Regions from separate parts of the Chryseobacterium sp. 2987 genome, predicted to be linked through region 2. Evidence: riboswitches for the same ligand, from Rfam matches in the RefSeq annotation. Region 2 holds a riboswitch; the other holds the start of a gene.

Evidence for each region. A riboswitch is a leader RNA that binds a small molecule or an ion and turns the genes downstream of it on or off. The one in region 2 is predicted to bind thiamine pyrophosphate.
Region 1: linked by a shared signal. The riboswitch ahead of thiM (hydroxyethylthiazole kinase) and the one ahead of thiS (sulfur carrier protein ThiS) in region 2 are both predicted to bind thiamine pyrophosphate.

What each region holds. Positions count from the first base shown of each region.
Region 1 is NZ_JAVDUN010000002.1:815,247-830,178, reverse strand. It holds gene J2Y40_RS08780 (pitrilysin family protein) at 1-309, opposite strand, end outside; gene J2Y40_RS08775 (pitrilysin family protein) at 356-1,669, opposite strand; gene J2Y40_RS23975 (thrombospondin type 3 repeat-containing protein) at 1,780-2,859, shown strand; gene J2Y40_RS08765 (UvrD-helicase domain-containing protein) at 2,969-5,299, shown strand; gene J2Y40_RS08760 (TonB-dependent receptor domain-containing protein) at 6,252-9,014, shown strand; gene tenA (thiaminase II) at 9,105-9,755, opposite strand; gene thiD (bifunctional hydroxymethylpyrimidine kinase/phosphomethylpyrimidine kinase) at 9,742-10,575, opposite strand; gene thiE (thiamine phosphate synthase) at 10,572-11,207, opposite strand; gene thiM (hydroxyethylthiazole kinase) at 11,204-12,001, opposite strand; TPP riboswitch at 12,068-12,161, opposite strand; gene J2Y40_RS08735 (alpha/beta hydrolase) at 12,683-13,717, opposite strand; gene J2Y40_RS08730 (DUF3037 domain-containing protein) at 13,742-14,125, opposite strand; gene J2Y40_RS08725 (HipA family kinase) at 14,112-14,885, opposite strand; gene J2Y40_RS08720 (DUF4886 domain-containing protein) at 14,901-14,932, opposite strand, start outside.
Region 2 is NZ_JAVDUN010000003.1:555,281-570,212, forward strand. It holds gene J2Y40_RS12170 (sulfite exporter TauE/SafE family protein) at 1-734, opposite strand, end outside; gene J2Y40_RS12175 (FixH family protein) at 725-1,177, opposite strand; gene ccoG (cytochrome c oxidase accessory protein CcoG) at 1,187-2,641, opposite strand; gene J2Y40_RS12185 (c-type cytochrome) at 2,740-3,618, opposite strand; gene J2Y40_RS12190 (CcoQ/FixQ family Cbb3-type cytochrome c oxidase assembly chaperone) at 3,629-3,829, opposite strand; gene ccoN (cytochrome-c oxidase, cbb3-type subunit I) at 3,848-6,109, opposite strand; gene ccoS (cbb3-type cytochrome oxidase assembly protein CcoS) at 6,137-6,346, opposite strand; gene J2Y40_RS12205 (heavy metal translocating P-type ATPase metal-binding domain-containing protein) at 6,456-8,834, opposite strand; gene J2Y40_RS12210 (Crp/Fnr family transcriptional regulator) at 8,924-9,637, shown strand; gene panB (3-methyl-2-oxobutanoate hydroxymethyltransferase) at 9,701-10,516, shown strand; gene J2Y40_RS12220 (hypothetical protein) at 10,520-10,837, shown strand; gene J2Y40_RS12225 (RluA family pseudouridine synthase) at 10,844-11,524, shown strand; TPP riboswitch at 11,676-11,772, shown strand; gene thiS (sulfur carrier protein ThiS) at 11,831-12,037, shown strand; gene thiC (phosphomethylpyrimidine synthase ThiC) at 12,050-13,861, shown strand; gene J2Y40_RS12240 (thiamine phosphate synthase) at 13,858-14,445, shown strand; gene J2Y40_RS12245 (thiamine phosphate synthase) at 14,465-14,932, shown strand, end outside.

The DNA.
Region 1 (14,932 bases), on a different contig from region 2:
GAATTCGTCTTTGCTTAAGTTTTTAGTTCCGTTTTCAAGCTGCTCCGCCATGATCTCGCTTACTCCGGTTACATTTCCTTCATAATATGGAGGTCTGTCCATGGAAAGGCTTGCGCTTACTCTCGGCAGCTTGTTGTTTTCTACCACCATTACAGTAAGCCCGTTGCTCATCTGGAATGTTTTTGGCTTGGCAATGTTGATGGCAGGAGTTGGTCCCGGCTTTGGCATTGCGTTAAGGTCTATTTTTTGTGCAGAAAGCATTCCTGCGAATAAAAATGCTGCCGCTATATATGTTAATTGCTTTTTCATTTGTAAAAATTATTATGGTAATCAATTTTTTCCTGTACTCCGTAGATTACTTTTTCTCAGGAAGGTAGTTAATGATCACTCTTTGGTTAGGATTCAGATACTTTTTAGCAGCATTTTGCAGATCTTGTCTGGTGATGGATCTGTAAATGTCGATTTCCTTATTGATAAGGTTGGTATCTCCCATCAGTACGTGGTTGGTTGCTAGTGAAACAGCAATTCCCTGAATACTTGAGTTAGCGTTTACAAACTGATTTTCGAACTGATTCTGAAGTTTCTGATAATCTTCTTCGGAAATTAAAGTAGTCTGAACTTTTTTAATTTCTTCATCAATTACTTTTCTCAGATCCGCTTCAGGTGTAGGCCCCATCGGGATCGCAAAAAATGCAAAAACCCCGTCTTTTTCAAAAGCAAGCGGGTTAGCGGAAACCTGTAAAGCTTTCTTATCCTGATCTACCAGTTTTTTGTATAATACTGAAGATTTTCCACCGCTCAGGTAAGCAGAAAGCATGTCCAGTATTTTGGAGTCTCTTTCGGTATTAGCAGGCGTTCTGTATCCGTAAATATAAGCAGGAAGCTGAATATTGGCATCCGTATAGGTTACCACTTTTTCCTGAGTAATAGGAGCATCTTTAGTATAAGTTCTTGTAATAGCCGCTCCTTTCGGAATTCCTCCGTAATATTCCTGAATCCATTTTTTAGTCTGTTCAGATTTAATATCTCCCGCTACTACTAAAGTTGCGTTATTCGGGATATAATATTTTTTGTAGAAATTCTGGAATTCTTCCAGCTTGGCAGCATTAAGATCTTCCATAGAACCAATCGTAGACCAGTGGTACTGGCTGTTGGTAAACATATTGTTAAGAATAGCGGTGAAAAGATTTCCGTACGGTCTGTTATCCATACTCAGTCTTTTTTCTTCCTTTACAACTTCTCTCTGAGTATCCACCCCGATCTGGTTGATTACAGCATGGCGCATTCTTTCTGCTTCCATCCACAGTCCTAGCTGCTCGTTGTTGGAAGGGAAAGTCTCGTAATAATAAGTTCTGTCGTTGCTGGTGTTGGCGTTGTTCTGTCCTCCGTTAGAAGAAACAATTTTCATCCATTCGCCTCTTTTTATATTAGGAGTTCCTTCAAATAAAAGGTGTTCAAAGAAGTGTGCGAAGCCTGTTCTTTTTGTAGCCTCGTCTTTGGCCCCTACATGATACATTACTCCTGTAGTAACTACCGGTGCAGAATTATCCTGATGAAGGATTACATGAAGGCCGTTTGGCAGGTCATATTCTTCGAATTTAATTTGCTGTGCATTCAGCATCATTCCGAAAAAAGATGCAGCTGCAACAGAAAGAAGTCGTTTTTTCATAAAGCAGAAATTGTTTTGCATAAATTAGTAGAGAAAATACAGTATTTGTTACATTTCTTTATGTTTTTTTTTCATTTTTGTAAGGACGTAGAAATTATTTTAAAATCGGGATGAAAATTTACTCTGTTATATGGTTTGTCTTGTTCAGTGTATTGATAAATGCACAGGAAATTACAGATAAAGAAGCCTTCAATAGGTGCCTGAAGGAATTTAGCAGGAAAACCTGTCTTTCTGATGAAGATAAGGATGGAATTCTTTTTTATCTGGATAAATGCCCTAAAGAAGCTGGGCCTGTAGAAAATAGCGGCTGCCTGCTGCCGGATCAGGACAAAGACGGAGTTTTGGATCAGGATGATGAATGTCCGGCAAATCCAGGGCCGGCAGAAAATAATGGATGCCCATGGATGGATACGGATAAGGACGGAGTTCAGGATAAAGATGATGCCTGTCCGGATGTATTTGGTGCAGCAGATAATCTTGGCTGTCCTCGACCCAAAAAAGATTGCAAAAAAGTATATGAAAGAGAGAAAACCCAATATGAAGAAGACCTGAAACAGGTTGAGAAAATGGATTTCAATCTACTTTTTACCATTATTTTAGAAGATGAGGATTTTAAAACATTCTTTATACCCAAAAGGAAATTTATTTTCCTGAGAAAAATAATTACAGGACCTTCTGCGGAATGTGGAAATGACCCTTATTATGATTGTCCGCATTTTGAAAAGATCATTGGGGCAGATGTTTTCAATAAATTGTGGAGCCCTGAAAATTTTAACAGATTCAGAAAAAAGACAGGTAGCAGTACCATCATTCCTGTACCGACTTTACAAAGAGGTGACGGAATTTTTTTCGGCCTGGAAAATGATGAAAATAATTACTTTGTAAATAATGGCATCACTCCGTTTTACAAAGGAAAAGTGAATGATAACGGAAGAATACAAAATATTTATTACATCTCCCCTCAAAAGCCTGTTGAAGATCTATTCATTACCAGAAAGGATGAGAAATTTATAGATATTGAGAGTGTGAGTTTCGGGATTGCAATGTATCCGAGGTACGACACTGAAGGTCATATGGGTTTTATGATCCAGCTGAGCTTTTCAGATTCTGAAGGAGCTTCCCGTAATGTACCGGCAAAATTCTATCAATTCAAAGAAAGAAAATGGGTTCAGATAAAAGGTCTTGAATAAGCAAACCTCTACAGCACTGAAAGAATACCCGTTCGGAAGTTAAATTGGTCTCATAATTTGAATTCTCCTTTGAATGCATTAATTTTGTGTTCCAAAAATTTTTTGCAGCATGGATTATCTGAAAGGACTCAATGAATCACAATATGAAGCCGTTACCTCTTTACAGGGACCTCTGATGGTACTTGCGGGAGCGGGCTCCGGAAAAACACGTGTACTTACGATGCGTATTGCCCACCTGATTAATAACGGAGTAGACCCTTTCAATATCCTGGCTCTAACCTTTACCAATAAAGCGGCCCGCGAAATGAAAGACCGTATTGCCAAGGTAGTAGGGACCAGCAATGCAAGAAGTTTATGGATGGGAACCTTTCACTCGGTTTTTGCAAGAATCCTGAGAATTGAAGCCCACTATCTGGGATACCCTTCCAATTTTACAATCTATGACCAGCAGGATGCCCTGAATGTGATCAAGAAAGTATTGAAAGACATGAATATCGATGCCGATCTTTATAAACCTAAAAAAGTTCAGGCGAGAATTTCGACGTATAAAAACAACCTGATCACGGTAAAGGCCTATTTCAACAATCCGGAACTGATGGAAGCAGATGAAAAAGCCAATATGAAATTTATCGGGCAGATCTATCAGAGATATGTGGATGCTTGTTTCAAAAATGGGTCCATGGATTTTGACGACCTTCTGCTAAAAACTAATGAACTTTTGACCCGTTTTCCGGAAGTACTGGCTAAATATCAGGACAGATTCAGATATATCATGGTGGATGAGTACCAGGATACCAACCATTCACAGTACCTTATTGTAAAAGCACTGGCTTCAAAATTTGAAAATATCTGTGTGGTAGGGGATGATGCCCAGTCGATTTATTCTTTCCGAGGAGCAAATATCTATAATATCCTCAACTTTAAAAAAGATTATCCTGACGCCATTACTGTTTCACTGGAACAGAATTACCGTTCAACACAAACGATTGTGAATGCTGCCAATGTTGTGATCGCAAAAAACCTTCAGCAGTTCAAAAAGAATGTATTCAGTGATAATGAAGAAGGGGATAAAATCAAAGTATACCGTTCCCTTTCCGATGCGGATGAAGCTAATTTCGTAGCTGGAAATATTTGGGAACTGCGTAACCGCGACCAGAGAAAATACAGTGATTTTGCCATTTTATACAGAACCAACTCTCAGACCAGAGGGTTTGAAGATGCATTAAGACGTAAAAATATTCCATACAAAGTATATGGAGGACTTTCCTTCTATCAAAGAAAAGAAGTAAAAGACCTTATTGCTTATCTCAGACTTCTGATCAATGAAAATGATTCTGAAGCGCTGACAAGAATCATCAATTACCCTGCAAGAGGAATCGGAGAAACTACACAGAATAAGCTGATTGTTTTTGCAGATGCCCAAAATGTTTCCATTTCAAAAGTTTTGGATAATCTTCCGATGTATGCTCCGCAATTAGGCTTGAATAATGGAGTTTTAAATAAGCTAAATGATTTCTGGTCGATGATCAAAGCATTTCAGGTACTGCTGAAAACTGAAACGGCTTACAGCGTAGCGATGGAAGTGGCAAAACGAAGCGGACTGATCAAGTTTTTAAAAGATGATCAGACCCCCGAAGGAATTTCTCGTGTAGAAAACGTACAGGAATTAATGAACTCCATGCAGGGATTCATTGAAGAGCAGATGCAGTTGGAAGACGGAGACCCAAGCCTTTCCAACTTCCTTGAAAACATTGCCCTTTCTGCCGATACTCAGGATAAAGAACTGGAAGATGATATGGTCTCTTTGATGACAATCCACCTTTCAAAAGGTCTCGAATTCCCGGTAGTTCACCTGGTTGGACTTGAAGAAAATCTTTTCCCGAGCTTTATGAGTTCTGCAACCCGCGAAGACCTGGAAGAAGAAAGACGTCTGTTTTATGTGGCACTGACCAGAGCAGAGAAACAGGTGTTCTTTTCATATGCCATTTCCCGGTTCCAATGGGGAAAAATTACAGATGCCGAGCCTTCACGATTCTTAAGCGAGGTAGATGAAGAATATATTGAATTCATCAATCCGGCCATGGAAAAAAGATTCATCAATAACGCCGGGCTTAAATCCAATATTTTTGATGAGTATCCTTCTGAACAGCGTTCTTTCAGAAAAGTAGAAAAGAAAACGATTGATAGGGGAGATACTTCACAACCAGCTCCTGAAGTAAAAAAACTGAAACCAGTAAGTACAGCCAGAATTATCAATCCAAGCGGGGCCTCTTCCCAGGATATTGAAGTAGGCGATAAAGTAAGACATGACCGCTTTGGAATCGGAGAAGTGACTTTCCTGGATGGAACAGATCCTCAGAACATCAAAGCCAAAGTTGTTTTTATGCATGAAGGTGAGAAAAACCTGATTCTGAAATACGCTAAGCTTACGAAAATATAGAATTCTTCGGTACAGAACTGAAATAACAATATAAAACGGATCCGGTTAAGGATTCGTTTTTTTTGTTGTAGAGAAGGAGAGTTGAGATAATAGACAGATAGATAACAGCTGGATAGATGATAGAGGTAACGGTGAATGGTCAATTTTGCTGCGCAAGGGAATGGTGAGTTTGGGAGTTTGAGATTCAGAGAAAAGATAATAGACGGATAGATAATAGATATTCGGGTTAAGAATAATAATCTCAGTTCAGGATAAGAAAATCAGACTTATATTAAGAGCTATAATTGGTAAACAATGTATAATTTTTTGTAAAAAAACGATATTATTTGAGCTTTTTTAAGTGCTCCGTAGAAGTACTCTGTTCATAGAATTTAATATATGATCTAAGGTGAGCTCCGTAGGAGCGACCTGATAATTATAATGATTAATATGTTACTCTGATAGAGCTTTAATACGACAAAATTTGAAAAACAATTATAATCTCAGTCCGGGATAAAATGTCTGATTTAGACTGGTTTGAAACTGGGAGAAGGAAAGTTATTAAGATCATTAAAAATAAGTGTTGATGTTTAAGGTAATTTGATTTTACAATAGTTTTCAATACTTGTAACTAAAAGTAACTTCTCGCTTCCAGCCTTATATACTTAAACTCCTTAATTCGAACTCAGGTTAATAATAAGAAATGAATCAAAAATAGGTCTTGCCTGATATGAGATACAGAACTGGAACCTTCAGTCTACCACTTAAAACCCGGTAGAGTTTATCTATAGAGGGCTTTACTCCAATATAAAGATCTCATCAATTTCCATCGCCAATCTTTCCGCTTCCATCTGCATAGACAAAAACTATAACTCTTTTTCAAAAAACAAAAGTCTATTAATTTTGTAGACTAATAAAATTACTTTACATTTGCCACTCAAAAAAACATAAACTATTAATTGATGTAAAGGATATGAAAAATAAAAATACCATCTTATCAGCTTCCGTCTTATTTTTTCTGGGAAGTTTTGCTTTCGGGCAGGAAAAAGAAAAAGACAGTCTGAAAACAAATAATGTAGAAGAAGTCGTGGTTCTGGGCTCAAGAGCGGGAGCCAGATCAAAAGTCGACAGCCCGGTTCCTGTGGATGTATTCAATATCAAAGAGGCTTCTGTAGTTCTTCCGCAATCAACTATAGGACAGATACTGAACTCGCTGGCTCCGTCTTTTACTTCTACCATTCAGACGAATTCTGATGGAACAGATCACTTAGACCCCGCCCAGCTGAGAGGATTGGGACCTGATCAGGTTTTGGTTCTGGTTAATGGAAAAAGAAGACACACTTCAGCACTGGTGAATGTGAACGGAACTCCGGGAAGGGGAACGGTAGGAACCGACCTTAATGCCATTCCTTCATTTGCCCTGAACAGAATTGAAGTGCTTCGTGACGGAGCTTCTGCCCAGTATGGATCAGATGCCATTGCCGGAGTTATTAATTTGGAATTAAAAAAAGATACGGGAAAGCTGACGGGGCAGATAAGCTACGGCGGAAATTTAACACCAACCGCAAATGACCATACCGGAAATTTTGACGGTCAGAATATTCAGCTAGATCTTAATTATGGAAACAAAATCGGGAATAAAGGCGGTTTTTATAATATTACCTGGTCTTCACAGTTCAGAGATCCTACTTCCAGAGCAGGAGCAGAAAGCGGATCCATCTATAATGCCTATAATGCCATTGAAAAACGTGCGCTGAACGACGGGGTAAATCTTTCTTCTCTGTTCAGCAATATCAACAATACCCCAAATTCACAGCAGCTTATTGATTATATTCACCAATATTCACAGGGAGTAGGTTATTTCAGCGCGGCACAGCAGAGTGCAATTCAAAATACATCGATTATCCAGGATATAAAGGATGCCCAGGGAAATGTGATCCAGAAAGGACTTCAGTCCTTGCTGAATTTTGATGTTACCGATCAGGAACTGGCTTACAGAGGGCTAACAAGGAAAGATTTCAATATGCAGGTTGGCCAGTCTAAGCTGAACAATCACCAGCTTTTTGCCAATATAGAAGTTCCGGTAAGTGATGACTGGAAAGTGTATTCATTTGGCGGATACAGCATAAGACACGGTGTTTCAGGAGGATTTTACAGAAAGCCTAATCAGAGCAGAACGTTCACAGGATTGTATGCAGACGGTTATCTGCCACAGATCGGAACAGATATTCAGGATTTATCACTTGCAGCCGGAATCAAAGGAAAATGGAACGGCTGGCATATTGATTTAAGTAATACCTTCGGACAGAATTCATTTACCTATAACATCAGAAATACAGGAAATACTTCTTTAAGATTTAATTCTCCAAGAGATTTTAATGCCGGAGGGCTAAGGTTTTCCCAAAATACCATCAATTTAGATTTCTCTAAAAAATATGATGTCTGGAATGGGATTAATGTCGCTTTCGGAGGAGAACATCGCTATGAAAATTTCAAAATAACAGCAGGAGAAGAAGCTTCCTATGCAACCTATGATGTTTCCGGAAATATATGGAATAACAACAGCCCGAGACCTACGGATTTTTTCGGAAATGCACTTCCGGGAGGATCTCAGGTGTTTGGAGGATTCAAGCCGGTGAATGCTGTAGATAAAAACAGGCAATCAGTAGCAGCCTATGCGGATGTGGAGTTCAATTTTACGAACTGGCTTTTGGTGGATGCAGCAGCGAGATATGAGAATTATTCAGATTTTGGATCAACTTTCAATTATAAATTAGCTTCAAGAATAAAAGTAGCGCCCAATTTCAATGTAAGATTGGCCGGATCTACAGGGTTCAGAGCACCATCTATTCACCAGATCTACTATAATGTAACATCTACTTTGTTTACGAACAGCCAGCTTCTGGAAGTAGGTACATTCAGCAATGATTCAAGAATTGCAGAATTACTGGGAATTCCCAAGCTGAAGCAGGAAACGTCCAAATCGGCAAGTGTAGGATTTACTTACAGAATTCCATCCGCGAACTTATCAGTTACAGCAGACGGATATTTTACAAAAATAGACAACAGAGTTATTCTTACCGATCAGTTCTTAAGAGCCAACGTACCAACAGCAGCTCAGGAAGCTTTTGATGCGGAAAATGTAAGTGGCGCCCAGTTTTTCACCAATGCCATTGATACCGAAACAAAAGGCGTAGATGTTGTGATTGCTCATAATATAAGAGTTTCAGGATTGAAACTGGATAACAGTTTTGCCGTAAATCTCAGCCAGACCAAGAGAGTAGGAAATATTCATTCTTCCGGATTACTGCAGTCTGCCAACCTTGAAAATACTTATTTTTCTGAAAAATCAAGAGTATATCTGGAAGAAGCAGTTCCAAGGGTAAAAGCCAGTTTGTCGCATACCCTTTCATGGAAAAATGCCAGTTTCTATCTTAGAAATACCTATTTCGGAAAAGTAACCGGAGCAGATATTATTGATGCCAATGGCGATGGAATTGTGGGGCCTAACGAGCACCAGCAGATCACGGCCAAAATTATTACGGATCTTTCACTAGCCTATCAGTTTACAAAAAATGTAGGATTGACTGTAGGGGTAAATAACCTGTTCGATATTTATCCAACCAGAAACCTTACTGCATCTACCAACAATGATCAGTTTGTGTATTCGCGTTCTACTTCACAGTTCGGGCAGAACGGAAGATATGTGTTCTCCAGACTTAGTTTCAACTTTTAATATTTTTTTTCACTTTCTATTATTATTAAAACAGGTCCCTTTTGAGGACCTGTTTGTTTTGTAATCTGGAATCCAGATATTTTCTCTGAATTATTTCCACATTTTCAAATTATAGGCAGCTTCCCAGAAATGAAACTCCATTCTTGATGACATGACAAATGCTTCGGTCATTTTTTTCCGGGTTTCCTCCGTACTGTTTTTAGCAGCTTTATCACAAATCGCGATAGCATGATCTACAGCCACGGAAAATTCATCACCGCCATAAGTATCAATCCACTTCTGGTAAGGATTATGATTGGTCTTAGGCAGGCTTAAAATATAATTCCCGACTTCCCTGTAAATCCAGAAACAGGGTAATACTGCAGCAATAGCCACTTCTATAGCTTCCAGAGCGGCAGTGCTTCTCAGAAAATGGATATAATGATGGCAGGCAGGCTGTAAAATACCTTTATCCGTAACGCCAAAATCCACGAAATAAGATTCATGTAAGGCATTTTCTACCACAATAGCATTTTCAGCAAACCTCATGAAAGCCAGTACTTCATGAATATCCTGAATTTTTGCAGCAATTAATGAAAGTGTCCGCCCAAAGTGTTCAAGATATAAAGAATCCTGAGCCATATAAAAGCGGAACTTTTCCTGAGGAAGGGTACCGTTTGATAATTCTTTAATAAAAGGCATATCCAGAATAGATTGATACCGTTCTTCTATAACCTGCCAGGTGTGTTCAGACCATTTCATTTTTGATAAGTTTTTGAGGATTAAAAAAGTGATTCAGCGGACCATTTCCAAAGCCGGTTTGTACATCTTTTCCGTTTTCTATAGCCTGATATACATACTGTTGTCCCAAAGAAACAGCATCATACAAAGTTTTACCCTGCGCAAGATAGGCAGCTATGGCAGAGGACAGGGTACAACCGGAACCGTGGGTGTTATTGGTGTCGAATTTTACCGTTTCAAAAGAATGATACTGTTCATTTTCATCGTAATACAATGAAGTTATCGTTGAGGTTTCCTGATGTCCGCCTTTAAGAAGAATGCTTTTACAACCCAGCTTTTTGATCTTTTCCCCTGCCATGTATAAATCTTCAAGGGTATGAACAGACGTATCAGCCAGAATTGCGGCTTCATCCATATTCGGAGTGATAACATCTGCTATCGGAAAAAGTTTTTCAATGATGGCGGTGATGGTCTCTTTCTCAATCAAACGGTGTCCGCTTGTAGCTACCATGACAGGATCAAATACAAGGGGTGTTTTTTTATATTTGGCTAAAGTAGAGACAATGGTTTCCACCAATTGAGGAGTATGAACCATTCCGATTTTAATAGCATCAGGGAAAATATCATCAAGAATGGCTTCGATCTGATCTGCCACCGCTTCTACAGGAACAGGATATATTTTTCTTACTCCCTGTGTATTCTGTACCGGTAAAGCAGTTAGTACCGATGTGGAAAAGCAGCCTAAAGCAGAAGCTGTTTTAATATCAGCCTGAATGCCTGCACCGCCGCTTCCGTCAAATCCGGCAATCGTCAGTACGGATGGGTATTTATATTTTTTCATTTTAAAATTTCATTTTTTAATTCATAGGCTGCCTTTTGAGGATGGGGAGCACTGCAAATCGCAGAAACAACAGCAATGCAGTCCGCACCGGCGTTGATAACTTCTCTTGCATTTCTCAGATGGATATTACCGATGGCAACCAATGGTTTATCAGTAAGGTTTCTGATCTTTGCCACTCCTTCAAGTCCCCATTCCGTTATGGTATCCGTTTTGGTTGAGGTTTTAAAGACAGGGCTTATTCCTAAGTAATCAGACACTGAAGTCTGTTCGTTTTCAAGCTGTGAAAGGTATTCAATAGAGTAACCGATCATTTTATTCTGAATGAGAGGCTGTCGTCTCAGATAAACAGGTGAGGCATCACTGTTACCTACATGAATTCCAGCTGCGTTTACTTTTTTCGCTACTTCAATATTATCATTAATGATGAGCGGAATATTGTATTTTTCTGTAATTTCAATAAGCTGCTGTGCTTTCTTAAGAAATGAAGCAGTGCTGCTGTTTTTTTCTCTCAGCTGGATAACATCAACCCCTCCAAGAATGGCCTGCTCAGCTACTTCAAGAAAATTTTTTCCGGCACAGTCTGCCTCGGAAATAACCAGATATAGCTGATAAGGAAAAGAAGAAAGGCTCATTTCTGTTCAATTTTTATATGGCTGAAAAATTCTTCTTCAGTAATGTTGTACAATTTATCCAAAAGATTGACCTGAAGACTTCCAGGACCTTTACTTTCCCGGACAGCCAGTTCTCCCGATATACCCAGCAATGCCATTGCCGCAGCGGTGGCGATGACCTTATCTTCCTGAATCCCAGCAAAAGCACCTGTTAATGCACTGGCAGAACAGCCGAGACCTGTTACTTTGGTCATCATCGGATGTCCGTTTTTGATATGAATTTCCTGTTTTCCGTTTAAAATAATATCTCTTTCCCCGGAAATACAGACTGTTGTATGATATTGTTCTGCGAGAATCTGTGCTGCGTGTACAGCTTCATTGCTTTGTGCAGTGCTGTCTACTCCTTTTGTTACCGTATTATTAACTTTAGCAAGAGCAATGATCTCAGAAGCATTCCCTCTGATTACCGAAGGTTGATATTGTAAAAGCTGTTGTAAAACATCATCCCTATATGAAGTAGCTCCGGCTCCTACAGGATCCAGAATCCATGGTTTATTGATGGAATGGGCGGTTTCAGCAGCGATGAGCATAGATTCTGTCCAGTATTCATCAAGGGTCCCGATATTAATAACTACGGAATGAACAATATTAACCATTTCGCGGATCTCAGATTTTGCGTGCGCCATAATGGGGGAAGCTCCTGCAGCCAAAAGAGCATTGGCTGTATTGTTCATAACGACATAATTGGTAATGCTGTGAACCAGAGGAGATTTTTGTCTGACAAGCTGTACCTGTTCCCAAAGTATTTTTTCCATTGTTATCATTTAGAATAAAATAAAAAATAGCTTCAGGAGAAATCCAGACAAAAGATACACTGCGGGCAATGTATTTTTGCTTTTCCCTACGTCGGTGTAAGCCGTATCAGGTTCAAAGGGACTCTCTCAATTCTTTTTCAGAATACCCCTAAAGCAAGACAAATGTATAAAAATTATCAGAGCAGGCAAAAACTGACAATGCATTTTCCTTTCAGGAGTATCCAGTCCTTTTCAATAAAAACTGATCTCAATTAAAAAAATAGAAGATGAAAACTTTAGCCTTCAACGAATCCTGTTAATTCAACAGGACAAAAAAATCTGCGTAATCTGCTTTATCAGAAAAATAAAATAGATTGGTTGAAATTTTTCTTTCACGCAAAGATTATTTTTGATACTGCATATTTCAGGAGGCAAAGAGTAGAATCAACTGCGTTGGTTCGATGAAGCTGTGGATTAACCTTCGGCTGTTTTAATTCATAAATAATTGAACACAACTGAAAAAGATAGCTTAAAATCTTTGATTTTCTTGCGCCCTAAAAACATTATAATAATTAAAATCTTTGTGCCATTGCGTTAAGCCAACAGAAAATTTGCTCAATCTTTGAGTTTTAAAAGCACAAGCATCTGTGAAATTTGTGGGATCTGTGGGAAATAAAAACTTTTAAGAAGCCCTTCAGTGCATTATTTCTTCTGGGAAACAATAAAATCTACCATCTGATCTACCATTTGGTCCAGATAGGCTTTATCAGTTGTGGAAAAACTGTGTACACCATTATTAATGACGATTAAAGACGTCTGAACTTTTGCTCTTTTCAATTTCCTATGTAGCTTTTTAGACTGGCTTAAAGGAACTACCGTATCCTTATTTCCCTGTACAATCAAAGTAGGAACTCCATCAGAAACGAAATTAACAGGCGATATGGTTTTTAAGTATTCTATGGCTTTTTGCTGATCTTTGTTGATATCATATCCTGAAAGTCCTTTTACCAGATTCTGCTGCAGGCTGATGATCTTTTTAGAGATCATTCCGATGATAGAAACCGGAATAGTACCCGCACTGGTATGAAAAAGTTTATTAAGATCTGCTGGACCATAATGATCGATCACATAATTCACTTTTGCAGAATAAGATGAAAGTTCCGGGCTGCCGATATAAGTGTTATCAGGAGTATAGGCCGCAAGCAGTGAAAGATGAGCTCCTGCTGAAGCCCCGAAAAGTCCGATGTTATTGACGTCAAAATTATATTTCTCCGCATTTTTCCTGACCCATCTTACGGCATCTTTAGTATCTTCTAATGGTAAAGGGAAATGAGTGTTATCATTCAGGAGCGTATAGTTGATACTGATCACTGCATATTGTCTGGCGATCAGTTTTTTAATGGTATTTTCAACATAATCATCGGCAAGGATCATTTTATCACCTTCTATCCATCCACCTCCGTGAACGTAGATTAAAACCGGAAACCGTTCTGTGAAAGTATTTTTAGGAACATAAAGATCCAGAGCAACAGGACTTCCTTTTCTATTGGTTTTGTATACAATATCTTCGGAAACCGATGCTATTTCCGGAAGCAGGGAACTCTTTACGCGCGGAGCCTGAATTGGAGATTGTGAAAAAGTCTGCGCAAAAAAAGACTGTGAAAAACTTAAAAATAAAATAAAAAACAGGTTTGTAAAAAACCTGTAAAGTGATATGTTATTAATTCTTGAATACATAATAAACTTTTTTTAAGGAATGTGTTATTTTACTAACTCCTCAAAAAGCTTACCAAAGGTGGTCTCCAGATCTTTGGATTTTCCGGGATGTGGTCTGGAAGTCTGTAGAACAGAGCTTCTCACAGCCGTCAGCCAGCGGAAACGTTCAGGAATGTCCAGAAGGGCAATAGGTCCGCCGTCTTTGCCGCCTTCAGCAATTTTTTTGAAACTTTCCAGATTGTGGATAATATCTTCATAATCGAGTTTGCTGTGCATCAGTTTGAATTTATCAGGACACAGGTAGAATTCCACACGGATGAACTTCTCTTTTTTAGAAAACATTACCAGCCCGATATTGAAAAATTCTTCCCTTTCAACTTTAGGCACCAGTCGTATCACGGCGTATTCGTATATTTTATCCTCTTGCATTTTTGGCTTCGTTTACAAAGATTGGGGAATTTTCCAGTCTGGTTTTCAGGAACTGGAAATAGATTTCACGGATCTCTTCAGGAGTTTCATCAGCATCATCCCAATGCAGCCAGTCTTCAGGGATCAGATTGACGATGTCTCTGAAAAGAGTATCATTCAATACAGTATGGGCAAATGCATCTGCTTCATCCAGCATTTTGGCTTGTGGGAGCAGTACATGATCTTTTACATACTTAAACGGTGTCTTGGCTGCTGCATCAAAATTCTGCCATGAGTGGTGGAAATAAAAAGAAGCTCCGTTGTCTATCACCCAGAGTTCTTTATGCCACATCATGAGATTGGTATTTCGGAATGTTCTGTCGATATTCGTAATAAATGCATCCAGCCATACAATTTTAGAGGCCAGAAGCGGATCGATCTTCACACTGGGGTCATAGGTAATAGAACCGGAAAGATAATGAAGCCCCAGATTCAGGCCTTCTGAAAATTTCAAAAGATCCTGGATTTCCTCATCGGCTTCCGTTCTTCCGAAATCTACATCCAGGTTAACCAGTACCAGTTCAGGGATCTTCAGCCCTAAAGCTTCTGTGATCTTTCCGCCCAAAAGTTCGGAGATCAGCATTTTTACTCCATGGCCGGCACCACGGAATTTCAGTACATATTTAAAATCATCGTCAGCTTCTGCCAAAGCAGGAAGAGAGCCGCCTTCCCTCAGAGGAAGGATGTAACGCATTACGGTTACTGTTCTTAAATCCAGCATTCAGCAAAAATAAGGTTATTTTTTCAGAATCTTTTTAGTGAATTCCG
Region 2 (14,932 bases):
TCGTGTCCCTCAATGTGACAGTTAGCGCTATTATGGTCTTTGGAGATGCCCATTGCTTCGGCTCTTGGTGAAATGTAAGGAATACCTAGTTCAAGGCCTCTCAGGATAAACAATCCTCCCAGAATGATCATAATTACAGGGACGGCTTTTAATATTTTCAGCCTAAAAGCCTGATTCATGAGATTTCCGGCTAAAACTACAGCAAACATGAACGGGAGGGTCCCCAATCCGAATAAAGCCATATATAAAGCTCCCTGCCATATTCCTCCGCCTGCAAGACTTGCGGTAAGGGCCATATAAACCATTCCGCAGGGTAAGAAGCCATTCAGGATTCCTGTAGTAAATCTGGATCGGTAATCAGCTTTCTGAAGCAGTTTTCCTAAATTCGATTTTACAGAAAATAAGAACCCTGAAAGAAAAGGTATTTTTGAGGCGAAATCTTTTCCTCCAAAAGAAAATAACGCCATAACGATCAGAAGAATTCCTGCCGTAATGGTAAGATATTGCTGGAAGCCTGCCATTTCAAATCCTTCTCCCACAATTCCTAAAATAGCTCCCAAAAGGGAATAGGTAAAGATCCTGCCAAACTGATACGTAAGGTTCTGGAGGTAGAAATTAGCTGCCTGCTTTTTGGTAAGTCCCATCGACAGGGCAATAGGGCCACACATTCCGATACAGTGAAAACCGGAAGCAAATCCTAAAGCAATAGCCGATACAACAAGTCCTATTTCCATATTACATCATAATCCATTCTATAGTCTGTTTTATCCTTGGTCCAGGATAGTCTTAACGTGTAATTCCCCATCTTTAAAACCTGTGAAGGGATTACAAATGACTGGCTGGCATCAAGCTGTACAGATTTTTTGATATCTAAATTCTGATCGTCGGTTCTGTTTAAAACAAATTTTACCGTAGTATTGGTATTGTTATAATCTTTTGGAAAAGTGATTTTAATTCCGTCTTTTCCCTGGCTGTATACAGGTCTCTCCTGCAGTTCGTCAGCTCTTTTTTTAGCATCAATCACATCCTGATACTGAAGTTCTTCCTCATAATAATTGTCCGTTACCATTTCAGAGTTTTTCTGCCCGTTCGGGAATAGAAACAGCATGGATAAAATAAAAACGATGAATGCAAATAATGCAATAACAACACCGTGTCCCCAACTAAAGTTTTTCATCTTCTAAAATTAAAATTGCAGTTTGAATGGTCCTTCAAAATAAGTCTGGTAAGAATCTACCAGTTCTCCTTTCATATCATAAACGCCAATAGTGATATTCTGTTTAGACAGTTTCATTTCACCTTCTGGGAAGCTGATATTGATAGTTCCCTTGGAAATTTTATCGCGTTCTATCTCAATCTTGCTTGAAGCACTGTAGGTAATCTCTCCGTGAGCAGGATCGATCACTTTTATCGTCACGATCTTTTTATCGTTCGTCTTATTTAAGAAAGTATAATTATAGGTATTGGTAATTTTTCCGTCTCTTACGAAGAATGTGCTGCCCGCAGGTTTAATAAACTTGGCTTCCATTTCTCCTCTGTTGTACAGAAGGAAGCCTAAAAACCCAATCAGAAGGAATAGGAATACTGTAAATCCTTTCATTCTTCCGGTAAATTTAAACTGTGTTTCTTTTTCAATTTCGTTTTCGGAAGCATATCTGATCAGTCCTTTCGGAAGACCTACTTTTTCCATTACTTCATCGCAGGCATCAATACAGGCAGTACAGTTAATACATTCCAGCTGCTGCCCGTCACGGATATCAATTCCTGTAGGACATACCACAACACATTGGTGACAATCGATACAATCCCCTTTTCCTGCTGCTTTTCTGTCTTCTCCTTTTCTCCACTTGGATCTGTTTTCCCCTCTCTTAAAATCGTAGAAAACATTGATGGTATCTTTATCAATCAAAACGCCCTGAAGCCTTCCATACGGACACACCAATGTACATACCTGCTCTCTGAACCATGCAAATACAAAATAAAATGCGGCGGTAAAGAGAATCATCACCATAAAATTGGTAGGATGGGCAAACGGTCCTTCGGATACAATTTTGATCACTTCTTCATAGCCTACAATATACATAAACATAAAGTGGGTAATGATAAGTGAGATTACAATGTATACGGACCATTTCAGACTTCTTTTCCAGATTTTTTCACTGTTCCATTCCTGTCTGTCCAGCTTCATCTGCTTGTTACGGTCCCCTTCAATAAGATACTCGATTTTACGGAAGATGGATTCCATAAAAATTGTCTGAGGGCATATCCACCCGCAGAAAATTCTTCCGAATGCAATCGTAAAAACGATAATAAAAATTAAGGAGGCAATAGCGCCTAAAGTCAGGATGAAAAAGTCCTGTGGATAAAAAGGTTGTCCGAAAATGAAGAACTCTCTATCAATAACATTGAATAAAAAGAATGGATTTCCGTTGATCTTCAAAAACGGTATGGTAAAATAAACGACTAATAAAAGATAGCTTACAATATTTCTATAGTTGGTATACTTCCCTTTTGGCTTCCTTGGAAATACCCATCTTCTTTTTCCGGATTGCTCCATTGTCCCTATAGAATCTCTGTAAGTTTCAGGGTCCAGAACCTGTCCCTGTCCGCCTCGTACTTCTGTTTCTTCTATGTCTGACATATTGTGTAGGTTTTAAAAAAAGAAAAAACATAATTCGTTACTATTTTTTAATCTAATAACAAATTATGTTTTTTTCATATGTTTTCTAATTTTTTAAATTATTCTTTTTCCCAGTGAGCTTCATCTCCATATGGTGGAGCACCTCCCTGAGCCGGAGTAATTGGCTGCTGTTCCTGGTTAATGTGGTATACATAAGCGGCAACATTCTGGATGTCTGTCCCTGTTAATACCCCATTTTTACCCCAAGCCTGCATCGCTGTACCTGTTACCCCATTTTCTACAACGTGGAATACGTTTTTGAATAAGGTTTTTTCAGGCTGGTTGTGCCAGTAGTTATCAGTAAGGTTGGGTCCGATACCCCCTCTACCACCATCAGAGTGACAAGAAACACAGTTGGTTTTGAATACTTCCTCACCGGCAGCAATGTTATCTGCAGAATACTTCGCAGATTCAATTGTTACTGGAGGCTGTTCTTTCATGTATTTGTCAATAGCTGCCATCTGCTCTTTATATTCTTTCTCGTACTCGCTTAACGGGTGTGCGAAGTCTGTAAAAGAGTAGGCTGCAATGTATACAATACAAAAAGCAGTCCCAAAGTAGAATAAACCTACCCACCATTTTGGTAACTGGTTGTCAAGTTCCATAATGCCATCGAAACCGTGGTCAATAAGGATGTCTTTCTCTTCCGTTTCAGATTGCTTTTTGAATGCAGCGTCATACATTCTTCTTAAGAAAGGTATCTTCTTCTCTGCAAGGTAAGCTGCTTTTTCTTCCGGAGATAGTTTTTTGAATTTGTTATTCTCAATCAAATCTCCAATAGCACTGTGGATGTATGCTAAAATGGCACTGATCACAACAGTTCCCCAGAAATAAGGAGAGGCTAAGAACGAGTAGCTCTGTACAAATAAATAATAAAAAACTATTAAAAGTCCGGTTATTATTAAGATGTTTACAACAACAGGTGTTCTTTGTTTCATAATAAATAGTTTAATTTTTTAAATTAAAATCGTCATCTTCATCATCCCCCAGAGGAGCCTCTTCTTCTTCTTTGTAATATTTCTTAGGCCTGCTAAAAACATAGATTACTAAAGCTACGAAGAACAGCAAAAAGAAAATCAGAGCCAACGTCTGGTAGAAACCAGCGTTTTCTGTATTGGATAATATATCTTTAAAGTTCTGAGGAATCATGTGAACCTTTTAATGTTTTTAGTTATTACTTGCTGTTTTGATTTCAGTGGTTTTGATATCTGTTCCTAATCTTTGAAGATAAGAGATAAGAGCTACAATCTCTTTTTTCTCTAATTCTCCCTGAGGTTTCTTAGCGTATTCCGTTTTAAGGTCATTCGCTTCAGAGAAGATATCTTTCACAATTTTCTTCGCCTGATTATCTGCCCATGTATTGGCAGAGTCAATTTCAGCTTTAGTGTAAGGTACATCAAATGTATTCTTCATCAGCTTCAATTTGTCTACCATTTTAGATCTGTCCAAATCGGTAGAAATTAACCAAGGGTAACGAGGCATGATAGAACCAGCAGAGGTAGATCTTGGGTTGTACATGTGCTTGTAATGCCAAGAACTTGGGTTTTTACCTCCTTCTCTATGTAAATCCGGTCCTGTTCTCTTAGAACCCCATAGGAATGGTCTGTCGTATACGAATTCTCCTGCTTTGGAGTACTGTCCGTTTTTACCGTTGAATCTAACAATCTCGTCTCTGAACGGTCTGATCATCTGAGAGTGACAAGCGTTACATCCTTCACGGATATAGATGTCTCTACCTTCCAGTTCAAGTGGTGAATAAGGTTTTACCGCTGAAATGGTAGGTACACTTTTCTTAAGAGATAGAGTAGGAATGATCTCCACCATACTACCAATTGAAATCGTGAATAAAGATAGAACAGTCAATAACATTGGCATTCTTTCCAACCAAAGGTGGAATCCTTCTCCCTCTTTACGTTTGTTTCCGATATTAGCTAAAGCAGGTGCTTCTGCAGGTACTTCCTTCTGGAATGATCCTTTTCTTACCGTAGCAATTACGTTAACGATCATTAAGATAGCTCCTGAAATATAGAATAACCCTCCTAAGAATCTCATTTTGAAGTAAGGAATAATTGCAGTTACTGTATCCAACCAGTTTTTCCATAATAGAGTTCCGTCCGGGTTGAACTGCTTCCACATTAATCCTTGTGTAAATCCTGAAATATACATTGGTACTGCATAGAAAATAATTCCTAATGTCCCTAACCAGAAATGCCAGTTAGCTAATTTTACAGACCATATTTTTGTTCTCCACATGATTGGAACCAGGTAGTAGATAACCCCGAATGCCATGAAACCATTCCATCCAAGAGCTCCTAAGTGTACGTGACCAATAACCCAGTCTGTGAAGTGACCAATTTTGTTGATGTTTTTTGTTGCTAAAAGAGGACCTTCAAAAGTCGCCATACCGTAGCATGTTACTGCCACTACGAAGAACTTAAGAATAGGATTCTCTCTTACTTTATCCCAGGCACCTCTTAAGGTAAGAAGCCCGTTTAGCATTCCCCCCCATGATGGTGCAATAAGCATGATTGAGAAACCTGTTCCCACAGCCTGTGCCCATGCCGGAAGTGCTGTATACTGAAGGTGGTGAGGACCAGCCCAGATATATACGAAAATTAATGACCAGAAGTGAATAATAGACAGTTTGTATGAGAATACCGGTCTGTCTGCCGCTTTTGGCAAGAAGTAATACATTAAACCTAGAACCGGAGTTGTCAGTACGAATGCCACTGCATTGTGACCATACCACCATTGTACAATAGCGTCTTTTGCTCCTGCATAAGCAGAATAAGATTTCCAGCCAGCGAAAGATAATGGAACTTCAAGGTTGTTGAAGATATGAAGCATTGCTACTGCAACCCATGTACCCAAATAGAACCAGATCGCCACATAAAGGTGTCTAACCCTTCTCTTAGCAATCGTCATAATCATATTCACCCCGAAAATGATCCATGATATAGCAATTAATATATCAATTGGCCATTCATGTTCTGCATATTCTTTTGATGTATTGATCCCCATAAAGAAGGTAATGAACGTAGCAACGATCATTAACTGCCAGGTCCAGAAATGAATCCATGACAATGTATCACTATACATTCTTGTTTTTAATAATCTCTGTGTAGAGTAGTATACTCCAACGTAAACAATATTACAAACGAATGCAAAGATTACGGTGTTGGTGTGCAGCATTCTGATTCTACCAAAACCAAATGCACCATGAGTGTTTATTAGCCCTTGAATATTGCCGGAGGCAAGACTATTGATGGTTGTGTCATCAGTTCCGAAAAAGAATTCGGGTAATTCAGGGTAGAAAAGCATTAATGCCGCCGTAAGCCCAAACGTAAACCCTATAAAACCAAAGATGATGGTCGCATAGAGGAACGCACGGACAATACTGTTGTCATAACTAAACTTTTGTGTTTCCATATCAACTATTCACTATTTTTCTCAAATTTATTTATTCTCTCCTATTTTTTTGTCGTCTTTATTTTTGTCGCCATTTTCATCATCTTCTCTGACTACTCTCTCGTCATCGAAAAGGATTCTGACAGCCGGAGATTCATCATCTTCAAACTGCCCTTTTTTGGCATACACTATAAATACGACCAGGAAGATCGCAGCTAAAGAAACACTGCAGACGATCATTAAATATAGAATATCCATTGGACAACAAAATTAACCTATTTTCGGGGTTCAAATTTAGTGAAAAATAATGACATTCATCACGAAATGCCGATTTCAGCTAATTTAAAATCAGTCTAAATAAGAGGCTTTAAGCCTGTTTTTTGAAATGTTTCCGGCCTAAAATCCAGGTAGCAAGTGTAGTAAATGTAACAACAGTAATGGAACTGATTGGCATGATGATTGCAGCGAAGAGCGGATGCATATGACCTGTAACTGCGTAACTTAAACCAACAATATTGTAAAGGAAGCTGATTATGAATGTCATTTTTACAATGGTGATAGAGCCTTTGCAAACGTTCAGGTAATTATCCAGAGTGACCACTTTTTCACCGTTCATAATCACGTCGGAAGATGGAGTAAAGCTGTTCGTATCATCAGCAATAGCAATTCCTACATTACTTTGCTTCAATGCTCCGGCATCGTTAAGACCATCTCCAAGCATGGCCACTTTCATATGCTGATCCTGAAGGGTTTTGATATAATTCAGTTTGTCTTCCGGGCTTTGGTTGAAAGCCATTCCTTTGAAGTTAGGAATAAGCTCCTTAAGCTGTTTTTCCTCTGATGAATTATCCCCGCTCAGGATGAATATTTTGTAATCAGTAAGTTTTGTGAAGAGCTCTTTCAGTTTTGGACGATATTCGTTTTTGAAAATAAATTTCCCTAAGAATTCACCATTTTTACTAATATAGACCGCAGTTTCCAGGTTTTTAGGTTCCTGGTTGTTATATCGTGCAGAACCAATTTTGTAAAGATTTCCCCGTACTTCGGCCTCGTAGCCTTTTCCGGAAATTTCTTTGAAGTTTTCAACGGTGAAATAATCATCACTCACCTCAATGAACTCGTATAGTGATTTTGAAAGTGGGTGGTTGGAGTTTTTTAATAGAGTTTTGATATTTAGAGTATCGAACTCACTAATTTCAGCACCTTCATATCTGATGTTTGATTTTTTACGATGGGTAATCGTTCCGGTCTTGTCAAAAACAATCGTATCAAGCTTAGCGATTTTTTCAATCGTAAGAGTGTCTTTTACGTAAAATTTATTCCGCCCTAATATCCTCATAATGTGGCCGAAAGTGAACGGCGCAGATAGAGCAAGAGCACAAGGGCACGCAATGATCAGGATGGCAGAAATTACCTGGAACATTTTCTCCAGATCGATAAAAGCCCAATACGTTCCGGCTATCACGGCAATGCCTAAAATGATGAATGTGAAATATTTACTGATGCTGTTAGTCAGCGTATCAAGCCCCGTTTCATGCTTTTTGAAAGCTTCTTTGTTCCATAGCTGGGTAAGGTAACTCTGATCGACATCTTTAATGACTTCAAGTTCCAATGAAGATCCGATTTGTTTTCCTCCTGCAAAAATTTTATCTCCGGGCTGTTTACTGATGCTTACACTTTCTCCGGTAATAAAGCTGTTGTCGATATTTCCTTCCCCATTAATCAGGATGGCATCTACAGGAATGATTTCCTGGTTTCTTACTAAAATCCGGTCTCCTACTTTAACTTCAGAAAGAAGAATATTATCCTGTTTTCCTTCAAAATCAACTTTGGTAACAGCAATAGGATAGAAGGATTTGTAATCTCTATCATAAGAAAGCGCACTGTAGGTTCTTTTCTGGAAAATTTTCCCCATCAGCATAAAGAAGAGGAGTCCGCACAAAGTATCAAAATATCCGGGACCGTAATTGGTGGCTACTTCATAGACGCTTCTTCCGAACAGAACAAAGATCCCCAATACAATGGGTACGTCAATGTTAACAATTCCGTTCTTCAGCCCATACCACGCTGATTTATAATAATCCGAAGCTGAATAGAAGACAACCGGGCAGGCCAGCAGGAACATAAGAACTCTGAAAAGACCTTTATAATGTTCCATCCAATAATCTTCTCCACCTACATATTCCGGGAACGCAAGGAACATCCCGTTTCCGAAAGCAAATCCGGCAATCGCAAATTTTACCAACAGTGATTTGTCCAGATGATCTACATTTTTATCTGCTGTTTCAAGGCTGATGACAGGTTTGTAACCTAAATTGGTTAAAAAATTAGCTAGTTCGCTTAATTTGAAATCGTTATGGTTGAATGAAATCTGTAAGGTCTTGCGGGTGAAGTTAACCTGGGAGTAATTAATATTTTTGTTCAGGGTATGAAGGCTTTCTAATAGCCATATACATGATGAACAGTGAATTACTGGGATTTTGAAAGTGACAAGGCTGGTGTTTCCTTCCGAGAAATCAGTGACCTTTTCGAAGATCTCCGGAGTGTCAAGATAATCAAACTGTGAAGAGCTTTCATCACTTGGACGGATTCCTGCTCTTTTATTAAGCTCGTAAAAATTACTTAAATTATTGGTATTCAGAATCTCGTATACAGACTTGCAGCCATTGCAGCAGAAAGTCTTTTCATCAAACAGAATTCTCTCTTTTTCTATACCTTGACCACAATGAAAACAGTTCTCGCTCACCTCCCTAAAATATTGAACTACAAAATTATAACAATTTTTTTTGTTTATCGAGTTAAAAAGTTCTATTTTTGTGATAAATGTCATATAAAATGTCGCAGGAACAACAGATTGCAATTGAAGAGAGGTTCGCCAGAGTTTTTAATGATAAATCTTTTAAGGAAAGACTTTCCAGTGTAGATTTTGAAAAATATATTAACGGCAAAAAAAGACTGAGTTTTCAGAAACATGATACCATTTTTGAGGATGGAGAAACACCAAAGGGAGTGTTTGTTCTGGAAAAAGGGGCCGCTAAATTATCCAAATCAGGGGCTTTCGGCAAAGATCAGATCTTAAGATTTATTAAAGAAGGGGACATTATCGGCTATCGTTCATTGCTTTGCGGGGAAAATTTCCAGGCAAAAGCTGAGGCCATGACAGATATTGAATGCATTTTCCTGCCTGCAGATATTTTTATGTACCTTCTTGAGGTAGATCCGCAGTTGTCTTTTGTGATGCTTCAGAAAATTTCTTACGAATTGGGAGAGTCATCTAATACCATTACTTTCCTTGCTCAGAAAACCGTTAGAGAAAGATTAGCGGAAATATTACTGTTACTGGAACAGAAGTTAGGTGTAGATCCGGAAGGGTTCATCAAAATTTCTTTAACAAGAGAAGAAATTGCCAACATTATCGGTACTGCTACCGAAAGTGCCATCCGTTTGATCTCTGAATTTAAAGGAGACAATCTCATTGAAGTAGATGGAAGAAATATCAAAATCCTGAATCACGACAAACTCATGAAACTAGGTCACGTAGTTTTATAAAAATCATACAAAAATTCAAGTCGGCGCAAGCCGACTTTTTAACTTTTAAAAAATAGATACATTATGTCTGTTCACTCTGAAATTAAAAAAGTTACAACTGAAACCTTGCGTAAAATGAAATTCGACAAGGAAAAAATAACTATGCTTACCGCTTATGACTTTACCACGGCTAAAATGGTAGATGCAGGAGGTGTGGATGCCATTTTGATCGGAGACTCTGCCGCGAATGTAATGGCAGGTTTTGAAACTACACTCCCAATTACATTGGATCAGATGATCTATCATGCTCAAAGTGTGGTAAGAGGTACCGACAGAGCTTTGGTTGTAGCAGATTTGCCTTTCGGAACTTATCAGAGTAATCCTGAAAAAGCATTGGAGTCTGCGGTAAGAATGATGAAAGAAGGCGGTGCACATGCCGTAAAAATTGAAGGAGGAAAAGAAATTTCCAAATCCATTAAAAAGATCATCAATGCTGGGATTCCGGTAATGGGACATCTGGGATTAACGCCCCAGTCTATCTATAAATTCGGAACCTATAAAGTAAGAGCAAAAGAAGAAGCGGAAGCTGAAAAATTGATTGCTGATGCACAGCTTTTAGAAGAATTGGGATGTTTCTCCATTGTATTGGAAAAAATTCCGGCTGATTTAGCTAAAAAAGTTACCGAAAGCATTTCTATTCCTACCATCGGAATCGGTGCAGGAGCAGACTGTGACGGACAGGTTCTGGTATATCATGATATGGTGGGGATGAACAAAGGTTTCAGTCCTAAATTCCTGAGAAGATATCTTGATCTTTATACTGAAATTACAGGAGCCGTTTCCCAATATGTGAAAGATGTGAAAAGTGTTGAATTTCCAAATGAAAGTGAAAGTTATTAATCTATGAACAATCAACAGAAATCACTTCAGGGAATATTGTCTATTGCAGCACTGATCTGTCTTGCTGTAGGCTGGTTTAATTTATTTTCTCCGGAAATCAATCATCTTCTTTCAAGAAAGGTGTTTTATGTACTGATAGGGGCAAGCTTCTTTATTCAGGCACCTTTATTTTTAAACAAAAATCTGTCGTATGCGATGTACGGCGCAGCATTGATCTGTATTGTAGGAGCATTTCTGCCGGATGATTCAAAACTTTCAGCGATTAAAACGTTGGGGCTTTTAGGAGGAATTATCCTTTCATTGGCCAACAGACCGAGATAAATTCAGATGATGGAGGAGCAGATTGTATATGAAGACAACCATCTTCTGGTGGTCAATAAAAAAGTCGGTCAGCTTGTACAGGGTGATAAGACCGGTGATGAATCATTATTAGAGACCATCAAGAATTTTATAAAAAAAAGAGATAACAAACCGGGGAATGTTTTCCTCGGTCTTGTTCATCGTATAGACCGGCCCACCTCAGGTCTGGTAATCTATGCCAAAACGTCCAAGGCGCTTTCCCGTCTTACCCAGATGGTAAAAAACAGGGAAATTAAAAAGACCTATTGGGCAATAGTGGGTAAGGAAATGATCCCGAAAACTCAAAGGCTGGTTCATTATTTAAAGAAAAACGAAAAGAACAACAAAGCAATCGTATTTCCCAAAGCTACAGATGGTGCAAAAGAGGCAATTTTAACCTATCATGTGATCAAAACACTGGATAATTATATGCTTCTTGAAATTGATCTGGAAACAGGAAGGCATCACCAGATCCGTGCCCAGCTTTCTAAAACCGGAGTGCCCATCAAAGGAGATCTTAAATACGGTTCTCCCCGCTCCAACCCGGATGGAGGAATTAATCTTCATGCGAGAAAACTGGAGTTTATTCACCCGGTTACCAAGGAAAAAATAGAGATTACCGCTCCCGTTCCACAGAATGATGCCGTTTGGAGAGCTTGTGATGAATAAAAAAAACCTGCAAATTTTCTGCAGGTTTTTTTATGGCATTCTTTTATTTGTATTTAATGTGCAATGAATTGCATCAATAAAATATTATTTTGTTGATGGTTTTTGTTTAAAAACTAAATTTTGCCTGTTCTGAAAAAATAACTAACTTCGTCCCATACTTTAGGGGTGTCTGTGAACAACAGACTGAGACTTTACCCTTTGAACCTGATCTGGATCATACCAGCGTAGGGAAAAGTAGGTGACTTTTGCTGTGCATTCTATTGTACAATAACAGCCATTCCTAAAGTATATTTAAAATTATTAGGAATGGAACTTACAATCAACCACACCCGAAAAACATTTGCTGTACTTCCCGAAAATCTGGAAGCACTAATGGCTATGGAACTCCCCGGAAAGAAAAAAGGAATTGCCGTAGCCCTCAACAACCGTATTGTTCCGCTGTCCGCCTGGGCAGAGACCATTCTCAATGATAAAGATTCAGTATTAATCATCACAGCTGCCCAGGGCGGCTAATAAAATACAGTTATGGCTCATTCAATCACACGTTCGCCTTTTCCCAACTCTAAGAAAGTCTATGTGGAAGGCACAATACATCCTGTAAGGGTCGCTATGCGCGAAATCCAGTTAAGCCCTACAAAACTCACCAATGGTACTCTTGAAGATAATCCTCCGGTAACGGTTTACGATACCTCGGGACCTTATACCGATGAAAGTTCAGAGATTAATATTCTGAAAGGCTTACCGAGAATCCGGGAACAGTGGATTCTTGAAAGGGAAGATGTTCATGTTCTGGACAGTATCACTTCAGAATACGGAAAGACCCGCCTTGCAGACACCGGTCTTGATGAATTGCGTTTTTCCTATAACCACAATCCTAAAGTGGCCAGAGAAGGGAAAGAAGTAACCCAGCTTTATTATGCAAAAGAGGGTATCATTACACCGGAAATGGAATATGTAGCGATCCGCGAAAATCAAAGAATTGAACAGCTGCAATCGGTTTTAAAAGAAATGGCTTTTCAGCATTCAGGAAACAGTTTCGGAGCCAATACTCCCAAAAGCAAGATCACTCCTGAATTTGTAAGAGATGAAATTGCAGCGGGAAGAGCAATAATTCCGAATAACATCAACCACCCGGAAAGTGAACCCATGATTATCGGGAGGAATTTCCTTGTAAAGATCAATGCGAATATTGGAAACAGCGCTGTTTCGTCAAGCATTGAAGAAGAAGTTGAAAAAGCGGTCTGGGCATGCCGTTGGGGTGCAGATACCATTATGGATCTTTCCACCGGAAAAAATATTCACGAAACAAGAGAGTGGATCATAAGAAACAGCCCGGTTCCTATCGGTACCGTTCCTATTTACCAGGCCCTCGAAAAAGTAAAAGGAATTCCTGAAGATCTGACGTGGGAAGTTTTTAAAGATACCCTTATCGAACAGGCAGAGCAGGGAGTATCTTATTTTACCATTCATGCGGGAGTTCTGCTTCGATATATTCATTTAACGGTTAACAGAGTGACCGGAATCGTCTCAAGAGGCGGTTCCATCATGGCAAAATGGTGCCTTTATCATCATAAGGAAAATTTCCTGTATACCCATTTCGAAGAGATCTGTGAGATCATGAAGAAATACGATGTGGCTTTTTCCTTAGGAGATGGTCTTCGTCCCGGATCCATTGCCGATGCTAATGATGCTGCACAGTTTGCTGAGCTGGAAACTTTAGGTGAACTGACGAAAATAGCCTGGAAACACAATGTACAGGTCATGATTGAGGGTCCCGGTCACGTCCCGATGCACATGATCAAAGAAAATATGGATAAACAGCTGAAAGAATGTCACGAAGCGCCGTTTTATACCTTAGGCCCGTTAACAACAGATATTGCCCCGGGCTACGATCACATCACTTCAGGAATTGGCGCTGCAATGATTGGATGGTTCGGGTGTGCCATGCTGTGTTATGTAACACCAAAGGAGCATTTGGGACTTCCCAATAAAAAAGATGTTAAGGATGGAGTCATTACTTATAAACTGGCGGCTCATGCGGCCGATCTGGCAAAAGGACATCCCGGCGCACAGTACAGAGACAATGCATTAAGCAAGGCAAGATTTGAATTCCGATGGGAAGATCAGTTCAACCTTTCACTAGATCCGGATACCGCCAGAGCTTATCATGATGAAACCCTTCCGGCGGAAGGCGCAAAGATTGCCCACTTCTGTTCGATGTGTGGACCCAAGTTCTGTTCCATGAAAATTACTCAGGAAATCAGAGAGTCTGCCGAGAAAGGAATGCTGGGCAAATCTCAGGAGTTTATAGAAAAAGGAAAGGAAATTTATATATGATCATTGTTATCACTCCTGAACTGATGATTCCTGATGAAACGAAAATGATTAATCAACTGTTCCGGAAAGGACTGGAACTGCTCCACATCAGAAAACCTTTTATCGGGATGAATGGAATGCTGGATTTTCTTAATGGGATCGACAGACTTTTTTATCCTCAGCTGGTATTGCACAGTCATTATGAAGTGGCTGACGAGTATAATATCTCACGTCTTCATTTCAGGGAAACAGCACGGTTGAATGGAGAGCATCAAACATACATCGGTAAAGGTATTCTTTCAACATCTGTTCATGATATTAAAGCTTTCAATAAGCTGGACAAAGAATGGGAGTATGCTTTTATCAGCCCGGTTTTTCCAAGTATTTCGAAAAAAGGATATGGTGAAAATACGAAAACCATTCATGAAATATCTTCTCGGAGCAATCCTGATGTAAAACTGGTTGCGCTGGGCGGAATCAATGAAAATAATATCAGAGAAGCGTTGGATTATGGAGTGGACGGAGTGGCTCTGCTGGGCGGAATCTGGGAGAGTAATCATTCTTTACAAACCTTTGAAAACTGCAGGAAAAATTCTCTTTTGTAATCGAAATAATGAATCAACAATGGAAAAATTACAATACATATCACAGGGAAATACAAGAAAAGAGCAGGAGCTTAATATCCGGAATGCTCTGGATAATGGGATACAGTGGGTTCAGGTCCGGTGGAAAAATGCTCAGGGAAATGAATTGATTAACCTCTGTGAAGTTTCAAAGAAGCTGTGTTCAGAATACCGTGCGTCTCTTATCATTAATGACCATATCCAATTAGTAAAAGAAACCGATGCAGACGGAGTTCACTTAGGGCTTAATGATGATTCGGTTGAAAAAGCAAGGCTGATTTTGGGTGATCATAAAATAATAGGAGGGACAGCCAACACCATAACCGATGTTCTTCAAAGGATGAATGAGCCATGTGATTATATTGGTCTGGGCCCTTTAAGGTTTACGGCTACCAAAGAAAAGCTGAGCCCTGTTCTTGGTTTTGAGGGATATCGCAGCATCATTGAAAATATAAAAGAAAAATCATTG